3 regions of the Knoellia pratensis genome follow, and region 1 is predicted to be linked to each of the others. Evidence: predicted binding sites of a transcription regulator. Region 1 holds the regulator's gene; each other region holds the start of a gene.
What was found. The regulator LexA, encoded in region 1, represses DNA repair genes until DNA is damaged. The targets are predictions, from matches to a motif close to TCGAACANNTGTTCGA.
Positions count from the first base shown of each region.

Region 2: the regulator LexA is predicted to act here: its motif matches at 3,807-3,822, upstream of ACFQRE_RS06945 (HNH endonuclease signature motif containing protein).
Region 3: the regulator LexA is predicted to act here: its motif matches at 2,989-3,004, upstream of ACFQRE_RS04750 (HNH endonuclease signature motif containing protein).

Region 1 covers NZ_JBHTDJ010000004.1:10,317-16,383, reverse strand. The annotation lists gene ACFQRE_RS16195 (hypothetical protein) at 1-564, shown strand, start outside; gene ACFQRE_RS16190 (VOC family protein) at 569-1,027, opposite strand; gene ACFQRE_RS16185 (LysM peptidoglycan-binding domain-containing protein) at 1,199-1,624, opposite strand; gene lexA (transcriptional repressor LexA) at 1,821-2,573, shown strand; gene ACFQRE_RS16175 (Sir2 family NAD-dependent protein deacetylase) at 2,570-3,469, opposite strand; gene ACFQRE_RS16170 (cysteine hydrolase family protein) at 3,541-4,134, opposite strand; gene ACFQRE_RS16165 (hypothetical protein) at 4,281-4,469, opposite strand; gene ACFQRE_RS16160 (LysR family transcriptional regulator) at 4,584-5,525, shown strand; gene ACFQRE_RS16155 (ComEC/Rec2 family competence protein) at 5,539-6,067, opposite strand, start outside.
Region 2 covers NZ_JBHTDJ010000001.1:1,445,984-1,452,050, forward strand. The annotation lists gene ACFQRE_RS06930 (TOBE domain-containing protein) at 1-55, opposite strand, end outside; gene ACFQRE_RS06935 (uracil-DNA glycosylase) at 94-951, opposite strand; gene ligD (non-homologous end-joining DNA ligase) at 948-1,937, opposite strand; gene ACFQRE_RS06945 (HNH endonuclease signature motif containing protein) at 1,988-3,793, opposite strand; gene ACFQRE_RS06950 (PadR family transcriptional regulator) at 3,994-4,338, shown strand; gene ACFQRE_RS06955 (hypothetical protein) at 4,342-5,007, shown strand; gene ACFQRE_RS06960 (ABC-F family ATP-binding cassette domain-containing protein) at 5,101-6,067, shown strand, end outside.
Region 3 covers NZ_JBHTDJ010000001.1:1,001,295-1,007,361, forward strand. The annotation lists gene ACFQRE_RS04735 (DinB family protein) at 1-152, opposite strand, end outside; gene ACFQRE_RS04740 (TrmH family RNA methyltransferase) at 151-801, shown strand; gene ACFQRE_RS04745 (HelD family protein) at 857-2,860, shown strand; gene ACFQRE_RS04750 (HNH endonuclease signature motif containing protein) at 3,018-4,670, shown strand; gene ACFQRE_RS04755 (YciI family protein) at 4,770-5,141, shown strand; gene ACFQRE_RS04760 (YciI family protein) at 5,138-5,512, shown strand; gene ACFQRE_RS04765 (YciI family protein) at 5,509-5,898, shown strand; gene ACFQRE_RS04770 (YciI family protein) at 5,895-6,067, shown strand, end outside.

The DNA.
Region 1 (6,067 bases):
GACGCCGTCACCCTCACGGAGTCGACCAGCGAGCTCGACATCCTGCAGCGCATCGACGCCGCTGCCGGAGCCTCGATCAAGGACAGTTGGGCGAGCCTGGACCTGACCAGGGCCGACTTCGCCCCGCTCATCGCGGGTGAATGGCTCTGGCTCGACGCCGACGATGCCGCCGCACGCACTGGCGGCGACGGTGGGACCTGGCGCGAAGTTCGATCGGCAGCGCAGATGGAGGGGTGGAGTCGGGCCTGGGCGTCAGCCCCGCAGGACGCAGTCATTCTCGGTCCCTCGCTGCTCGCAGAAGAGGGGGTGAAGGTCCTGGCCGCAACAGAGGGTGAGCACGTGACCGCCGGGTGCATCGTCAACGTGACGGGCCAGGTCGCAGGCATCACCAACGTCTTCGCGGCAGACGGGGACGATGCGCGCGCGTGGGTCGGAGCCGCCGCTGCAGCGGCACTCGTGGCACCGGGTCACCACCTTGTCGGGTGGGAGTCGGGCGATGGTGTCGCGGCGGCGCGTGCCGCTCGCTTCGACACCATCGGCCCGCTCACCGTCTGGATCCGCTGACGAGTCAGACCTCGTTGGTGCCGAACCCTTCACGCTCGGCACGCTCGTGCGAGTCCACGGTCTCCTGGAAGAAGGTGATCGTCAGGCCGGCTGGCGCCTCGAGCCGCGAGTTGAGCGACATCCACGGCGTGAGGACCGGCTCAGCCACGACGGTCGCACCGACGTCCTCGGCCTCACGCGTCGCCGACTCCGCGTCGTCAACCTCGAAGGCGATCCGGATCTTCGGGCTCGGGGTTCCGCCGGCCTCGACCGCGTCAATCGCGACCTTGTGCGCGGGGCTCGCAATCTCGAACGTCGCCCGCCCGGCCTCGAGGATCGCGACACGGTCGTCGCCGCCCTCGGAGAACGCCGCAATCTCGTCCATGCCCAGCACGTCGCGATAGAACCGGACCGCCTCGTCATAGTCCTGCGCCTCGACAACGATCCGCAGTTGCTTGACCTTCTGAATCTTCTCGTTCGTCATGAGAGGTCCAAGCGCAAACTGCCCCGACTTATTGCGCAGCAAAGAGCGCCCCGCACCAACAGTGGCGGGGCGCTCTCCCTGCTGAGTCGGAGAGGGGTCGAAGCTCATCCAAGGACTCAGGACCGAGCCGGGGTCGAAGCGGCTCGGAGTTCGTGGTGTGTGTCTGTGCGATCAGCCCTGCGGGATGACGATGGCCTGGCCGACCTGGACCTGCGCGCTGGCAAGGTCGTTGGCGTCCTGGAGCATCGACACACCAGTCGCGATGGACACGCCGGTCAAGTTCTCGGCGGCAATCTCGGAGAGGGTCTGTCCCTGCTGGACGGTCACCGTCTCGGCGGGCGCCGACGCGGCAGCCCCACCGGTGAGAGCGACGAACGCCACAAGGAGAGCGACGAGCACGACGGCACTGGTGAGAACGAGTCGTCCGGCCCGGGTCAGACGCAGCGCGGGCTGCGCCACCTCGCGCACCGACTCGCCCGTGGGAACGGACACGAGCCGCGGCTGCGGGGCACGACGCGGAACGGGCCGGGGTGCGGCATACCCATTGGTGGTGCCGTCCAGCAATGCAGCGCTGTCCAGAACTGCAACTGCACTCATGGTGTCCTCCTGGGTCGATGTCACGATCGAAACGGTGTTCGAACGAACGCTTGTACGATTTCTAGCACGGATGTTCGAGGACTTCAAGACACGCGTCGAACAGATGTTTGAAACATGTACTCGAACTCCGTAGTCTGTGCTCATGTCAGGAAGCCAATCAGGCACCACTGACAACGCCCCGCGAGGAGACGAACCCATGAGCGACAAGCGCCGCCACGACGCCGACGACAGTGTTGTGCAGCAGCTGCCCGACCGCGACCCCGGTGACGGCACGCTCACGGTGCGTCAGCGCAAGGTTCTCGACGTCATCCGCAACTCCGTGGATCGGCGCGGCTACCCGCCGAGCATGCGCGAGATCGGCCAGGCAGTTGGCCTCACCTCCCCCAGCTCGGTGTCGCACCAGCTCAATGCGCTCGAGAAGAAGGGCTACCTGCGCCGCGACCCCAACCGGCCGCGCGCGCTCGAGGTCATCTCGCCCGACACGCCGAGCGACATCCGCGGCTATCGCGGTGGCGCCTCGCCCGACGACATCGACGCCGAGATGGATCCGACCGGTTCGGGTGACGCGCGTCCCGAGGCGAGCTACGTGCCCGTCCTCGGACGGATCGCCGCCGGTGTGCCGATCATGGCTGAGGAGATGGTGGACGAGGTCTTCCCGCTGCCCAAGCAGATCGTCGGCGAGGGCTCGCTCTTCCTGCTCAAGGTCGTGGGTGACTCGATGATCGACGCCGCCATCTGCGACGGTGACTGGGTCGTCGTGCGTCAGCAGCCCAACGCCGACAACGGCGACATCGTGGCCGCGATGCTCGACAACGAGGCGACAGTCAAGACGTTCAAGCGCAAGGACGGCAAGGTCTGGCTCATGCCGCACAACCCCGCCTTCGACCCGATCGACGGCGACCACGCCACCATCCTGGGCAAGGTCACCGCGGTCCTCCGCCGGATCTAGTCCACACTCACAGCGAGTTCGTCCGCCAACGCGGACAACGTGACGCCGAGCGACGCATCGATCCGATGCGTTGTCTCGGCGTCGCCGCGTGTGGGGCCCTTCGTGACGACCACGACGGGTATGCCGTGTGCGGCCGCCCGTCGTACGAACCGGTAGCCGCTCATCACCTTGAGCGACGACCCCAGCACGACGAGCGCGGGCGCCGCGTCGGTGAGGGCGAAACACTGCTCGACCCGCGCCTTGGGAACGGAACCACCGAAGAAGACGACGTCGGGTTTGACGGTGTCGGCACGGCATACGAGACAGCGTGGAGCGACAAAGGTCTGGACGGCCGAGTCGGCCAGGACGATGTCGCCGTCGGGCCGGATCTGACTGCTCACCTGAGAACCGTCGCCGACGAGTCCCATTGCGAGAGAGGCGAATCCGGGGTTGGCGTCGTCCATGAACGCCTGGACGAGGTCGCGGTCCACGCGCTCCCCGCAGGTGAGGCATTCGACCTCGGCGAGGCTCCCGTGGAGCTCGATGACGTCACGCGTGCCGGCGTCCTGATGGAGTCCGTCGACGTTCTGGGTGATGACCGTGCCGAATGCCCCGGCGCGCTGGAGCCCGGTGACGGCGCGGTGTCCGGCGTTGGGTTCGGCCGCACTGAAGCGCTGCCAGCCGATGAAGCTGCGAGCCCAATAGCGCTGTCTCGCAGCACTCGTCGCAATGAACTCCTGGTGCGACATTGGCGTGACCCGACGATTGCCGTCCGGGCCGCGGTAGTCCGGGATGCCACTCTCGGTGGAGATGCCGGCACCGGTGAGGACGAGCGCTGGATCGCAGTCGCGCAACAGGGCAGCCACGTCGGCGACGCTGACGTTGGTGCTCATGTTGGACCTGACCGCAGAACTCACCGCACCATCGTAAGTCGGCACGAGACCGCCCCCGAGGGGTCAGGGCGGCGCGACGCCGAGTGACACGCTCATCAGGCGGACGCCAGGATCGCCCTCGCAGAAGTGACGGTTGCGAAACCTCCACCGTGCAGGTTCGTCGCCGTGGCCCGGGCCAGGTCCTCGGCCGACATCACTGCGCCGTCCGGCCCCGCCAGGTCGAAGGTGCTCGTCGCGTCGATCGGCACGATGACGTCGTAGCCGAGGTTCCCGCCCATTCGCGACGTCGTCTCCACGCACATGTTCGTCTGGATCCCGATGACGACGATCTGGCTGATGCCGCGTCCACGCAGCCAGCCGTCGAGGTCCGGCTCACCGATGAAGGCCGAGTTGACGCTCTTGGTCACGAGGACGTCGGCCTTGAGCTCTGCCACCCACGCGACCACGTCGTTGCCGGGCTGCCCCGGGCGCAGCGGTGAGGCGGAGCTCGTGCTGTCGTGGCGTACGACGACCAGGGGTCGACCCGACTCGCCCCACTTGTGCGCGAGTTCGCGCATCCGCTCCTGCGCCGCCGCGGCATCTGGACCGGGGCGCCCCCACGCCGCGTCGTCGAATCCGTTCTGGATGTCGATCAACACCAGGGCGGCGTTGTCGGCGATGGCGGGCAACGGAGCAGTCTCGGAGGTCATGTCACCACCTCACACCGAGGGCAACCCGTCGGCCTAGTGGCTCCCACGACATCATCCGCAAACTTTCCGCCACTTCCCACGTTGCGTCTGCGGATGTGGCGGCTCCAGCGACCCTTCACGCAGACGCAAGGGAGAGGCCGGGGCGGTCACTCGCCGGGGCAGGCGTTCTGGTGGACGAGGGCCCCCGTGACCATCCAGCGCCAGTCCGTGGCCGACCCTCCCGCGTGGGCCCCGGCGCCACACTGGCACTTCCAGTGCCAGCGCCCGAGGGCGTCACAGCTGACGTCCGGGTGGTGGCTGCGGCGGGCTGTCCGCCGGCGGATCGTGGTCTTCATGTACGGAAGGAGGCGGCGCTCTCCCCACAGATACGCCGCACCACCACAGGACCCTGCATCACACCCTGTGCAGAGGACTGGAACTTTGATAACTGAGCGTTATAGAATGCATCCATGATTGATGCAGCCGGACTCCGGGTCATGCGCGCCATCGCCGATGAAGGCAGCTTCACCGCGGCGGCGCTCTCGCTCGGCTACTCCCAGCCCGCCATCTCGCAGATGGTTCGCCGCCTCGAGACACGCACGGGCACGACGCTCGTCGAGCGCATCGGTCGCAGCGTGCGGCTCACCGAGGCCGGCGCCGTGCTCGCCCGCCACGCGGGCCCTGTCCTCTCTGCTCTTGACGCCGCCGAGGAAGAAGTCGCGGCCATCGCCGGACTGCGCTCCGGCCGCGTCCGGCTCATGGCCTTCCCCAGCGCGTCCGCGACCCTCGTCCCCAAGGCGCTGGCCAAGGTCAAGGCCGACCACCCCGGTGTCACGATCACGTTCAGCGAAGCCGAACCACGCGAGTCCCTTGCGGCCCTGCGCGCCGGCGAGTGCGACCTTGCAGTGGCCTTCGTCTACGAGGGCACCGACCTCGGTCGCGGCGAAGAGGACCTCGACGCCTTCGTCACCACTCCCCTCCTCGACGACGAGGTGCTGCTCGCAGTCCCCCGCACCCACGAGCTCGCCCACGCCAAGAACGTCGACATGGCCGCCCTCAAGGACGAGACCTGGATCGCTGGCTGTCCGCGCTGTCGCGGCCACCTCCTCCAGCTCGCGAGCACGGCCGGCTACGTCCCCAACATTGCCTACGAGACCGAGGACTACGTCGCGGTCATGGGTCTCATCGCCGAGGGCCTGGGTGTCGCGGTCATCCCCGACCTCATCCTCAAGACCGTCCACCACGAGGACGTCGCCGCGCTCCCGATGACGCCGGCCTCGCGCCGTCACATCGTGGCCGTGACCACGCCGGACCTCCAGCGCGTGCCGGCGGTCAAGGCCACCCTCGACGCCCTCGTCGAGAGCGCCAAGGCGTCGAGCGCCAAGACCCGCAAGAAGGCCTTGGCCCACTGATCGACCGCGCCATTCACTTCGCCGTGACAACCTCCAGTCGACCGTCACGCTCGACGACGGCGACGTGCCCACGCTGGTCGGTGCGATAGGCGGCATACCCGTTGCTCCTGAGCATCGCCAGGTGCGCGGCCGTCGGATGCCCGTAGTCGTTGTCCTTGCCCACGCTGATCACCGCGACGGGTGCCCGCACCGCGGCCATCAACGCAGGGTCCAGGTTCGCGCTTCCGTGATGCGGCGTCTTGACCACGTCGAATTCCGTTGCAGCAGAGGCCATCTGGGGATCCCGTCGCATCCTCAACACGAGATCGTGCGCTGCCTCCCGCTCGACGTCTCCCAGGAGCAGCGCATCCACCTCCCCCACACGGACGGCGAGCACGATGCTCGCGTTGTTGGGCACCGACCCCGCCGCGATGCGCCGCACGGGCGCCCAGACCTCCGCGGTCACCTCGCCGAAGGCGAGCCGGTCGCCTGCCGCCACCGCAGAGACGGGTATGCCGCGTGCTCCCGTCCAGCGCGTCACCTCAGCGACCTGGTAGCCCGGC
Region 2 (6,067 bases), on a different contig from region 1:
TGTCGTCACTGACACCGAGGAACATCGCTGCTTCGGAGAGGCGCATCTGCGGCATGGTGGACACTCTAGCCCCGCATCTGCGGAGTCGGGGCGTCAGTCGCGCAGACTGGTCAGGACGGCGTCGAGCATCGCCGGGGTGAGGCGCTTGGTGTAGGTGTTGTGCGGGCTGACGTGGAAGCAGCCGACGAGACGCACCGGGTGGCCGCTGGGGGTGTGGAGGACGGTCTCGACGGCGTGGCCGAACTTCGGCTTCGGTTTGGGGACGCTCCAGCGCAGGCTTGTCGTCGCGGCGAGGACGCCGTTCCAGCCGATGGCGCCGAGGGTCATGATGACGTGGAGGCGGTCGCCGAGGAGTTCGAGGTCGCGGCCGAGCCACGTGGCGCAGGTGGCCCTTTCGGTTGGCGTGGGCTTGTTCTCGGGTGGTGCGCACCGCACCGCGGCAACGATGCGTATGCCGCTCAGCTCGAGGCCGTCGCCGGCGCCGACCGAGGTCGGCTGGTTCGCGTATCCGGTGCGGTGGAGGGCGGCATACAGGAAGTCGCCGGAGGCGTCGCCGGTGAACATGCGGCCGGTGCGGTTGGTGCCGTTGGCCGCTGGTGCGAGACCGACGATGAGCGCGGTCGCGTCGGGATCGCCGAACGACGGGCCAGGCCGCCCCCAGTAGGGCTGGTCGGCGAAGGAGGCCCGACGGTCCTGTCTCGCAACGGTTTCGCGCCAGTCGACGAGTCGTGGGCAAGCGCGACAGACCGTGACGCGGGCGTCGACGTCGGTGAGAGTGAGGGCGCTGGCCGAGAGGCTGTGGACGTCGTCGGCGTCGCGGGCGACCGGGGTGTCTGGGGTGCCGGGGTCGCCGGGCCAGCCGGTGCCGGGCGGGACGGGGGAGAGGAACGGGTTGCCCGTGATGGGGTGCTTGTCGGGGCCGACGCGCGTGACTTCGTCGCCGGTCGTCATGGCTTGGCTTCGTCGTCCTCGGGCTCTGGCGGTGTGTCGGCGCCCTCGCGTTCATCGCGGTCGGCCCACTCGAGGAGCGGGGCGATGTCGAAGACGTGCTGGTCGATGTCGGCGTGGAGGTCGCCCAGCTGCGCATAGCGCTCCGGGACGGTGGCGATGGTGCAGTCCTGGGGTTCGACGTCGTCGACCTCGTCCCACGTGATCGGGGTCGAGACCGTGCCGATCGTGTTGCCGCGCACCGAATAGGCGCTCGCGATCGTGTGATCGCGAGCATTCTGGTTGTAGTCGACGAACACCGCTTCGGGGTCGCGATCCTTGCGCCACCAGGTCGTCGTGACGTCTTCGGGGGCGCGGCGTTCGACCTCGCGGGCGAAGGCGAGGGCGGCGCGGCGCACATCCTGGAAGCCGTGGTCGGGCTTGATGCGGACGTAGACGTGGAGCCCGTGCCCGCCGCTCGTCTTGGGGAAGCCGGTGGCTCCGAGCTCGTCGAGCACTTCGTGGGCGACGTGTGCGACGCGCCTCACCCGCTCGAACGGCGCGTCGGGCATCGGATCAAGGTCGATGCGCCACTCGTCGGGCTGTTCGGTATCGGCGCGGCGGCTGTTCCACGGGTGAAACTCGACGGTGCTCATCTGCACGGCCCAGATGATGTGGGCGACGTCGGTGGGGCAGAGCTCGTCGGCGTGCAGCCCGTATCGCGGGAAGTGCAGCCGGACGGTCTCGAGCCAGGGTGGGGCGCCGCGGGGGACGCGCTTCTGGTGGACCTTCTTGCCGTCGACGCCGTCGGGGAAGCGGTGCAGCATCGTCGGCCGCTCGCGCAGGGCGTTGAGGATGCCATCGCCGACGGAGACGTAGTAGTTCGCCAGGTCGAGCTTGGTCTCACCGCGCGCGGAGAAGTAGACGCGCTCAGGGCTCGACAGCTTCACGTCGCGGCCGGCGACGTCGAGGATCACCGGTTCGCCGAACTCACCCTTGCGAGAGGCCATGCACGACACCGTATGCCGTCCGCTCACCTTCGCGGTGCGGTCCGGTCCACTCAGAACGGGATGACCTCTGGCGGGCGGGGCGGCGTCGGTGGGAAGTCGACGCGGTAGCGGTTCCAGCTGGGGTTGAAGTCGAGGTCGATGCGGGGTGGTGGTCCGCCGAAGGTGTTGCCGTTGAGGTCGAAGGACTTCGGGGAGGCGCGGGGTTGGGCGTTGTCGGGTCCGCCGAGGAGTTCGATGAGCTCCTCTTCGAAGGTGGTGGGGATGTCGGTGGGGTCGCCTGCGATGCGGCCAGCCGTCGAAGGGTCGCGGTGGGTGTGTCCGGCGGTGATGAGGTGGAGGTGGTCCACGGGCCAGGTGGTGCGTTGCAGCCCGGTGGGGTCGGTCCAGGTGACTGTGCCGTCGGGGTGGAGCTTCACGGTCCAGCCGTCGCGTTGCTTGATGCGGTGGTGGCGCCGGCACAGGCACATGAGGTTGATCGGGCTTGTGGGTCCGGTCGGCCAGGGGCGGACGTGGTCCAGGTCGCACTGGTGCGCGGGCACAGTGCACCCGGGGAAGCGACAGGATCCATCGCGCAACCGGATGAGGCGCGCCATGGGGTCGGGCACCCGGTAGGACTCGCTGAAGTCGACGGGCTCATCGACGGCCTCGTCAGCGATCTCCTTGACGGATCGTGAAGCTGCGGTCGGCGAATCCGGGCCGCGTGACCCGCTTCGTCGCGTGGTGTCCTTCGCGGCGTGCTCTTTGACGCGTTCCCGTGCGCGGTGAGCACGTCGGGCCTGTGCCTGGCCGCGTGCCAACGCTGCGGGCACGTCACCGTGCACCAGGGCGCCGGTGCCGTGGTCGCAGGTGAGTTCCCGGTCGGGGTCGGAGGTGCCAACCTGGTCGAGCCATTCACGGCGCACGAAGGTCGTGCCACCTTGTCCGAGCCCGCCGACCTCGACGAGGTCCTCTGCAGCCCAAGGCCCGGTCGAGGTGGAGTGAGTGGGAGCGGTGTCAGAGTCGGCAGCTTTGGCACCACGGCCATGGGAAGAGGCGTCAGCAGTGGTGTCGTCCTTGGTGTCGCTGTCGGGGGCGGCGCGGGTGGTGTGGACGATGACTTTGACATCACTGTGTTCGAGGATGAGTTCCATCATCGCGTCAGCCCGGGCGAGTTCGAGGCTGTCGGCCTTGTTCTCCCGCACCAGCTGGCGGGCGCGTTCGGTGACAGCAGCCCACGCACCCCGCGCGTCCTCGACACGGAAGTCGCCGCGCCAGTGATCCGTACCGTTCGTCCCCGTGCGGCGGGTCAACCCGCGCCGGGCGCGCTCGTCCTCCACATGGGCGGTGACCGCATCCGGGTCCACCTGCGCCGCGGTGCGGGCCAGGAGTTGCCGCAACGGACCCACGGTCAGCTGCCCCCACACGTCCTTGACCCGGTCCACCACCTCCGCGGCGGACTGCGCCGACAAGAACTCCGTCTCCTCCGTCACAACCCGCGCACGATGCTCATCCAGGTCACCACTGGCCATGGCATCGACCACGGCCGGGGTGCGGGTCATCTGCCGGATCGCATCCAGGATCCGGTTCGTCGCCACGAACACTGAACACCCCAACCTGGGTGCCGCCAGCTCGGGCCCGTCCAGGCGTTGGTAGCCCAACCCGTGGTGCACCTCAGCAGGCATGCCGTCCTCCTGCCGGTGCGCATCACGCGCGGACAGGTGCGCCAACGCCACCGCCTGACGGGCCGACGCCGCGTCCTTCTCCCGCTGCGCGAGCTCGATGACGTCCAGGAGCTCATCGGAACTCAACTGGTCAGCGCACGCACGCAACGCGGCATACCGGCCCTCAAGGGCGGCGGTCGCAGCGGTGGTTTCCATGACCCAACAATACTCGAACGTGAGTTCTAGAGTCAAGGTTTTCGGGCTACGCTCTGGGCTGAATTCGCAAGTGGCACAGCACTATTCACCAAAAAAGCAGGGGACACGTCAACGCTCGTCAACCACGCTAACAACAGTCACTGACAGACACCCGCACTAACTAGTTGACATTCCTACCTAGGTTGCAGAACTATCTAGCCATGGGGAAGGCAAAGGTACGCGAGGATCGACAGAGCCAGTGGCTCAAGGGTGTCCTCGATCTCGCCGTGCTCGCAGCCCTGTCGCGCGAGACGTCCGCGTACGGCTACACCCTCATGGCCTCCTTGGCTGACCTGGGATTCGAGGGCATCAAGGGCGGCACGATCTACCCACTGCTGGGCCGGCTCGAGGAGGACGGCCTCGTCAAGAGCGAATGGGTCACCGGGCAGTCCGGGCCACCCCGCAAGTACTTCTGGCTGACCCCCGCCGGTCGCGCCGAGCTCGACTCCGGCCGCGCAGGTTGGCTCACCTTCTCAAACACCATGGCCGAAGCGCTGGAGGGCTGACTCGTGCCGACCGACCTGTGGGAGTACTCGAAGGTCCTCGCGGAACAACTGCGCCTCAACGGGATGAAGGAGGAGCAGGTTGAGGAGGTCGTGGCCGAGGTGCAGCAGCATGTCCTCGACACGCAGCAGGACCCGGTGGAGGCGTTCGGCCAGCCCACCGACTACGCAGTCACCTGGATGGCGCCAAGTTCGAGCCGGCGGGTTCTGCGGATCCTGGCAGCCGTGGCGGGGGTGACCAGCATCCTGGCGCTGCTCAGGGGCCTCACGGCGCAGGGATCCTGGTCCGACCAGGTCGAGATCGACTCGTTCTACGTCTCCATGTGGCTGATCTGGGTCGTGGCGTTGGCTGTACTGCCGTGGACCGTCGAGATCTGGCTCGCGCGCCGCCGCGGGCAACGTGTCGGCAGTCCCGGGGGAGTTCCGCTCGGGGTGCTGCTTGCCGGCATCTCAGCTCTCGTGCTGGCCGTGATCTGGGCCGGAGCCACGATGGTGATGGGGGATGGGGGCGCGGTGTTCTCGACGCCCAAGTGGTCCCTGGTCCTCATCGGGGTCCTCTGCCTGCCCGGGGTGATGTTCATCGGAAGCCAACGCAACGCTGCCCTCCCGGACGGCCCGGGGAAAAGGGCGACCTGGAAAACGCGCGTGCGGCGGGCCTTCATCAACCGCTAGCCTCGTGCCCATCATGAAGAACTGATCCAGCGACCAGCACGCGCCCGAGGCCACCCGCCCGCGCGAGCACTCGAACCTCCCCGCTGGAGTTCCATGACCCACCCACTCACCATCCGCGACGTGTCGCACGGCTACGCCGGCCGCACCGTCCTCGACGCCATCGACCTCACCGTCGCACCGGGCCAACGCGTGGGCCTCATCGGCGAAAACGGTTCTGGCAAGTCGACGCTCATCCGTCTCGTCGCTGGGATCGAGCAGCCCAACCACGGCACGATCACGACACCCGATGACCTCGGCTACCTCGCCCAAAACAGCGGGCTCGACCCGCACGACACCGTCGACGACGTCCTCACGCAGGCCCTCGCGCCACTCCACCATGCTGTCGCGCGCCTTGAGGCCATCAGTGACGAACTCACCAATCCCGCTGTGGCACAGGCCTATGACAAACTCCTCACCTGGGCGACCCTCCACGACGCGTGGGATGCCGACCGCCGCGCCGAGCTCTCTGCGCATCGCCTTGGCCTCGACGCCATCGACCGCACCCGCACGATCGCCGAACTCAGCGGAGGCCAACGCAGCCGCCTCGCACTCGCCGCCCTCCTCACCCGGCGCCCCGAGTGCCTCGTCCTCGACGAACCCACCAACCACCTCGACGACCAGGCCCTCGACCACCTCGAGTCCGAGCTCAACCAGCTCCCCGGAGCCGTCCTCGTCGCCAGCCACGACCGCACCTTCCTCGACAGGGTCTGCACCGCCGTCGTCGACCTCGACCCCAGCCACTTCGGGACCGACGGCGAAGGTGGGAGACGATTCACCGGCAACTACACGGCATACCTGACATTCCGTCGCGATTCCCAGCGACGCTGGGCGGAGGCGTATGCCGCCCAGCAGAGCGAGCTTGGCCACTTGCGGATCGCTGCGCGCACGACGACAAGCGATGTCGCGCACAACCGGGGTCCGCGGGACAACGACAAGTTCATCCACGCGTTCAAGGGCGCCCGCGTGCAGAAGTCCGCGAGCCGCCGCAGCCGTGACGCCCAGCAACGCATCGAGGTCCTCG
Region 3 (6,067 bases), on a different contig from region 1:
GGGTTCAGCCCGTCGCACTTCAGCTCGAGCGTCTGTCGACGATGACGCAGGTATGCCGCGTAGTTGTCGCGTTCGTCCATCGGCGGGCTGTCGCTCTCGCGGGGGTCCTCGTCGGGCGCCACCCACATGTCGTCGTACGTCTCGTTGCTCATGCCTGACATTGTTGGCCCCGTGAGTGACGAGCGCGAGGCGATTGTTGGCGTCGGCCCCTGGGAGGGGCCGTGGCCCGACGACGACCGGCTCGACCCGGACCTGCTGCGCGACGGCGATCGGCGCAACGTCGTCGACGACTACCGCTACTGGCGGCACGACGCGATCGTCGCCGACCTCGACACGCGTCGCCACGACTTCCACATCGCCATCGAGAACTGGGAGCACGACTTCAACATCGGCTCGGTCGTCCGCACCGCCAACGCGATGGGCGCCGCCGCCTTCCACATCGTCGGCCGGCGCCGGTGGAACCGCAGGGGTGCGATGGTCACGGACCGCTACCAGCACGAGCACCACCACCCCGCGCCAGGTGACCTGGCCACGTGGGCTGGTGCGAACGGCATACGCCTCATCGGGATCGACAACCTGCCCGGCAGCCGCCCGCTCGAGACCTACGACCTCCCGAGGAACGCGATGCTCGTCTTCGGGCAGGAGGGGCCGGGGTTGTCCGAGGCGATGCGTGCGGAGTGCGAGGCGACGCTGCACATCGAGCAGTTCGGTTCGACCCGCTCGATCAATGCCGGCGCTGCCGCAGCCATCGCCATGCACGCCTGGGTGCGACGGCACGTCTTCGACCAGCCGATCACCTAGGCTGTCTCTTCCCCCCAACACACCCTGAGCTCAGGAGAGGCACTTCGTCATGCCCATGAACGAGGAGCTCACGGAAGAACAGCACCATCTCGCGAACGCGCGAGCCGAACTGGCCCGCATGCGCGAACGCACCCTGGCGCTCGACATCCAGGGCGGTGACGCGGTCTCGTCGGAGCGGCTCGCCGAGACCCTGTGGCGTCGGGCCCGATCGCTCGAGGACGACCCGACGACGGCGCTCTTCTTCGGCCGCGTCGACCTCGACACCGACGAGCGCTGGTACATCGGCCGTCGCCACGTCACCGACGACGCGGGCGACCCCTTGGTGATCGACTGGAGAGCGCCGGTGTCGACGACGTTCTATCGCGCGTCGCACACCGAGCCGATGGGCGTGCGGCTGCGGCGACGCTTCGGCTACGACCACGGCTCGATCACCGCCATGGAGGACGAGCACCTGCTCGACGTCGGTGAGCCGGAAGCGCGCTCGCGGATCCTGGCGACCGAGATCGAGCGCCCGCGCGTCGGCCCCATGCGTGACATCGTCGCGACGATCCAGCCCGAGCAGGACGCGTTGGTGCGTGTCGACGCGACGACGACGGTCTGCATCCAGGGCGCACCGGGGACGGGTAAGACGGCGGTCGGTCTGCACCGCGCGGCGTGGTTGCTCTATGCCTATCGCGCTCGGCTCGGTCGCAGCGGAGTCCTCGTCATCGGCCCGAACGACGCCTTTCTCGAACACATCGGTGCAGTGTTGCCCACACTTGGTGAGGTCGAGGTCCGGCACACGAGCATCGAGGCACTCACCGCATCGGTGCCGATCCGCGCGACGGAGGCGACAGCCGTCGCACAGCTCAAGGGTGACGCGCGGATGGCCGCGGTGTTGCACCGCGCCGTGTGGTCGCACCTCGTGCCGCCCGGTGAGGCGATGGTTGTGCCGCGCGGGGCGCGCAGGTGGCGGGTCGCGGCATACGACATCGCTCCTCTGGTCGATGGGCTCGCGGGTCGCGATATCCGCTACGACGCCGCTCGGGTGCTGTTGCCGCAGCGGCTTGCTCACGCCGTGCTGGTCAAGATGGAGGCGTTGGGGGAGTACCCCGATGACCGCGTGCAGGACGCCATCGCGCGCAGCGCTCCGGTCAAGGCGTATGCCGCGTCGCTCTGGCCCAAGGTCGACGCCCGTGCGCTGCTGCACCGGTTGTTGTCGGACAGTGATGCACTCGCGACCGCGGCCGAAGGCGTGCTGAGCGACGAGGAGCAGCAGCTGTTGCTCTGGGAAAAGCCCTCTCGCGCAGCGGGATCGGCGAAGTGGACCCTCGCCGACACGGTGCTGCTGGATGAGTTGGGCGACCTCCTCAACCGGACACCGAGCCTGGGCCACGTCGTGTTGGACGAGGCCCAGGACCTCTCACCGATGCAGCTGCGAGCGGTCGGTCGACGCTGCTCGACGGGGGCCGCGACGGTGCTTGGTGACATTGCGCAGGGGACGACGCCGTGGTCGACGGCGTCGTGGGCCGAGAGTCTCCACCACCTCGGCAAACCCGACGGCGTGGTGTCAGAGCTGCGCCGCGGGTTCCGCGTGCCGGCGAGCGTCATCGAGTTCGCGGCGCGGCTGCTGCCCCAGGCGGCGCCCGGTCTCGCGGCTCCGGAATCGGTGCGAGACAACCCTGGTCGGCTCGATCTGGTTACCGTGGGACCCGCCGATCTGGTGAGTGAGACTGTCTCGCAGGTGGATCGGCTGCGTGTCCTCGAAGGCAGTAGCGGCGTCATCGTTCCTGACGGGCGGGTCGCCGAGGTGTCCCGAGCGCTCGATGCTGCCGGGATCGAGCACGGCACGCTCGGTGCCACTCATGGGGACGTTGACCACCAGGTTGACGTCGTTCCCGCGACGGTGGCCAAGGGCCTCGAGTTCGACCACGTCCTCGTGTTGGAGCCGGGCGAGATCGCGGCCGCCGAGCCGGACGAGCGCACGGGCCTGCGGCGTCTGTACGTCGTCCTCACTCGTGCCGTTTCCGATCTCACCGTCGTCCACTCCGCGCCACTTCCGGACGCCTTGAGGAACTAGGGTTCCCGACGCTGTCAGTGGCTGTTGTCAGCCTGGTTGACGAGGGTGCGGCTTGTCGTGCCTGTATGGTGAATATCGTTGTGCCACTTGCGAATTCAGCCCAGAGCGTAGCCCGAAAACCTTGACTCTAGAACTCACGTTCGAGTATTGTTGGGTCATGGAGACCACCGCTGCGACCGCCGCCCTTGAGGGCCGGTATGCCGCGTTGCGTGCGTGCGCTGACCAGTTGAGTTCCGATGAGCTCCTGGACGTCATCGAGCTCGCGCAGCGGGAGAAGGACGCGGCGTCGGCCCGGCAGGCGGTGGCGTTGGCGCACCTGTCCGCGCGCGATGCGCACCGGCAGGAGGACGGCATGCCTGCGGAGGTGCATCACGGGTTGGGCTACCAACGCCTGGACGGGCCGGAGCTGGCGGCACCCAGGTTGGGGTGTTCGGTGTTCGTGGCGACGAACCGGATCCTGGATGCGATCCGGCAGATGACCCGCACCCCGGCCGTGGTCGATGCCATGGCCTGTGGTGACCTGGATGAGTACCGTGCCCGGGTTGTGACGGAGGAGACGGAGTTCTTGTCGGCGGAGTCCGCGGCGGAGGTGGTGGACCGGGTCAAGGACGTGTGGGGGCAGCTGACCGTGGGCCCGTTGCGTCAATTCCTGGCCCGGACCGCGGCGCTGGTGGACCCGGATGCGGTGACCGCGCATGTGGAGGACGAGCGCGCCCGGCGCGGGTTGACGCGTCGCACCGGCGTCAACGGTACTGATCACTGGCGCGGTGACTTCCGTGTCGAGGACGCGCGTGGTGCGTGGGCTGCTGTCACCGAACGCGCCCGCCAGCTGGTGCGGGAGAACAAGGCCCACAGCCTCGAACTCGCCCGGGCGGACGCGATGATGGAACTCATCCTCGAACACAGTGATGTCAAGGTCATCGTCCACACCACCCGCGCCGCCGACGACGGTGACACCACCGCCACCACCGCCGACACCAACACCGCCGCGGCGAGCGGTGCAGCGGAGGACCTGGTTGAGGTGGGTGGCCTCGGACAAGGTGGCACGACCTTCGTGCGCCGTGAATGGCTCGACAATGCCGGCACCTCCGACCCCGACCGGGAACTGACCTGCGACCGCGACACCGGCGCACTCGTGCACGGTGACGTACCCGCAGCGTTGGCTCGCGGACAGGCTCGCGCCCGACGTGCCCACCGCAAAGCCGAACGCTCCGACCAGAACCTCGAAGACTTCAGCCAGTCCTACCGGGTGCCCGACGGCATGGCCCGACTCACCCGACTACGCGATGGATCCTGTCGCTTCCCGGGGTGCACTGTGCCCGCACACCAGTGCGACCTCGACCACGTCCGCCCCTGGCCGACCGGACCCACAAGCCCGATCAACCTCATGTGCCTGTGCCGACGCCACCACCGCATCAAGCAACGCGACGGCTGGACCGTGACACTCCACCCCGACGGCACAGTCACCTGGACCGACCCCACCAGGCTGCAACGCACCACGTGGCCCGTGGACCACCTCCACCTCGTCACCGCCGGACACACCCACCGCGACCCGTCCGCGTCCACCACGTCCTCGGCGCGAGCCGACGGCGGCGACATCCCCACCACCTTCGAGGAGGAGCTCATCGAACTCCTCGGCGGACCCGACAACGCCCAACCCCGCGCGTACCCGTTCGCGTTCGACATGAACGGCAACACCTTCGGCGGCCCACCACCACGCATCGACCTCGACTTCAACCCCAGCTGGAACCGCTACCACGTCGACTTCCCACCGCGACCACCCCGCCCGCCCCAACCCATCCCCTTCTGACGCGTTTCGAGTCGTGTTGTCGATTCGGCTGTGGTTCGCTCGTCAGGTGAGTGAGGTCGCACTCGCGCCCTCACTCACCACGACCACTTGGAGAACCCGATGAGTCGCTTCCTCGTCCTGCTGCCCGCACCTGAGGCGGAGTGGGCGCAGCTCCCAGCCGAGGAGCACGAGAAGGGGATGCGCTCCCACGAGCAGTTCCATCGTGACCTCGCCGCGGGTCAACACAAGATCGTGGCTGGCGGCCCGTTGGAGCCGTCGGCGCGCGCAGTCTCGATGCGCCCCGGCGAGCGGGGCGGGCCAGCGCTCGTCACCGAAGGTCCGTTCACTGAATCCGTCGAGCAGATCGTCGGCTTCTACCTCCTGGACTCCGAGGACGGTGACGACCTGCGTCGCGTCTGCGAGGAGTTCGCGTCCCGTGGTGAACACATCGAGTTCCGCCGGATGGCCGAGACAGAAGAGGATCTGACATGAGCGCACAGACCAAGGAATACGTCGTCCTCATCATCGGAGACGCCGATCGCTGGTGGACCACGATGACCGACGAGGAACGCAAGGCCGGGTATGCCGTCTACGACCGTTTCGGTGAAGAGCTCGCCGAGCGTGGACACGAGGTGACTGGTGGAGCCGAACTGAATCTCTCCTCCACCGCCAGGACCATCCGTGCCGGCGGGGGCCCCGTCACCGACGGCCCGTACGCGGAGTCGGCCGAGCAGGTCGGAGGCTTCTACCAGGTCAGGACGGAGAATCTCGACGACCTCCTCGAGTGCTGCCAGATGCTCGCCGAGCTCGGCGACGGCATCGAGGTCCGCCCGGTCGTCACCGACGAGGACCGGGCGTCATGAAGCGCTACGTCATCCTGCTGCCCGGCGACGAGTCGGCGTGGGAGGCCGCGACCCAGGAGCACCGTGACGCGGTCTATGCGCGACACGACGAGTTCGGTCAGCAGCTGAGGGCGCACGGCCACACCGTTGTCGGTGGTGCCGAGCTCACCCACTCGCGTGAGGCCAAGCTCGTGCGGGCAGATGCCGACGGGAAGGTCATGGTGAGCGATGGTCCCTTCGCGGAGACCGCCGAACAGCTGACCGGCTACTACGAGGTCGAGACCGACGACCTCGAGGACCTGCTCCAGCTGGTGGGCCTCGTCGCCGGACCAGATCACGACCGCGCCGGCATGGGCGGCGTCGAGGTGCGTCGCGTCATCGGTGACGAGGATCGGGTGTCGTCGTGAAGCGCTACGTCTTCCTCCTCGCCTACCGCGAGAGCATCTGGGGCGAGGCGTCAGTCGAGCAGCAGCAGTCGTGGATGGAGGATCACGAGCGCTTCCACGCGTTCGTCGCCCTCCATGGGCGCACGATCGCGACGGCTCCGCTGGCCAGCGTCAGCGATGCGACGACCGT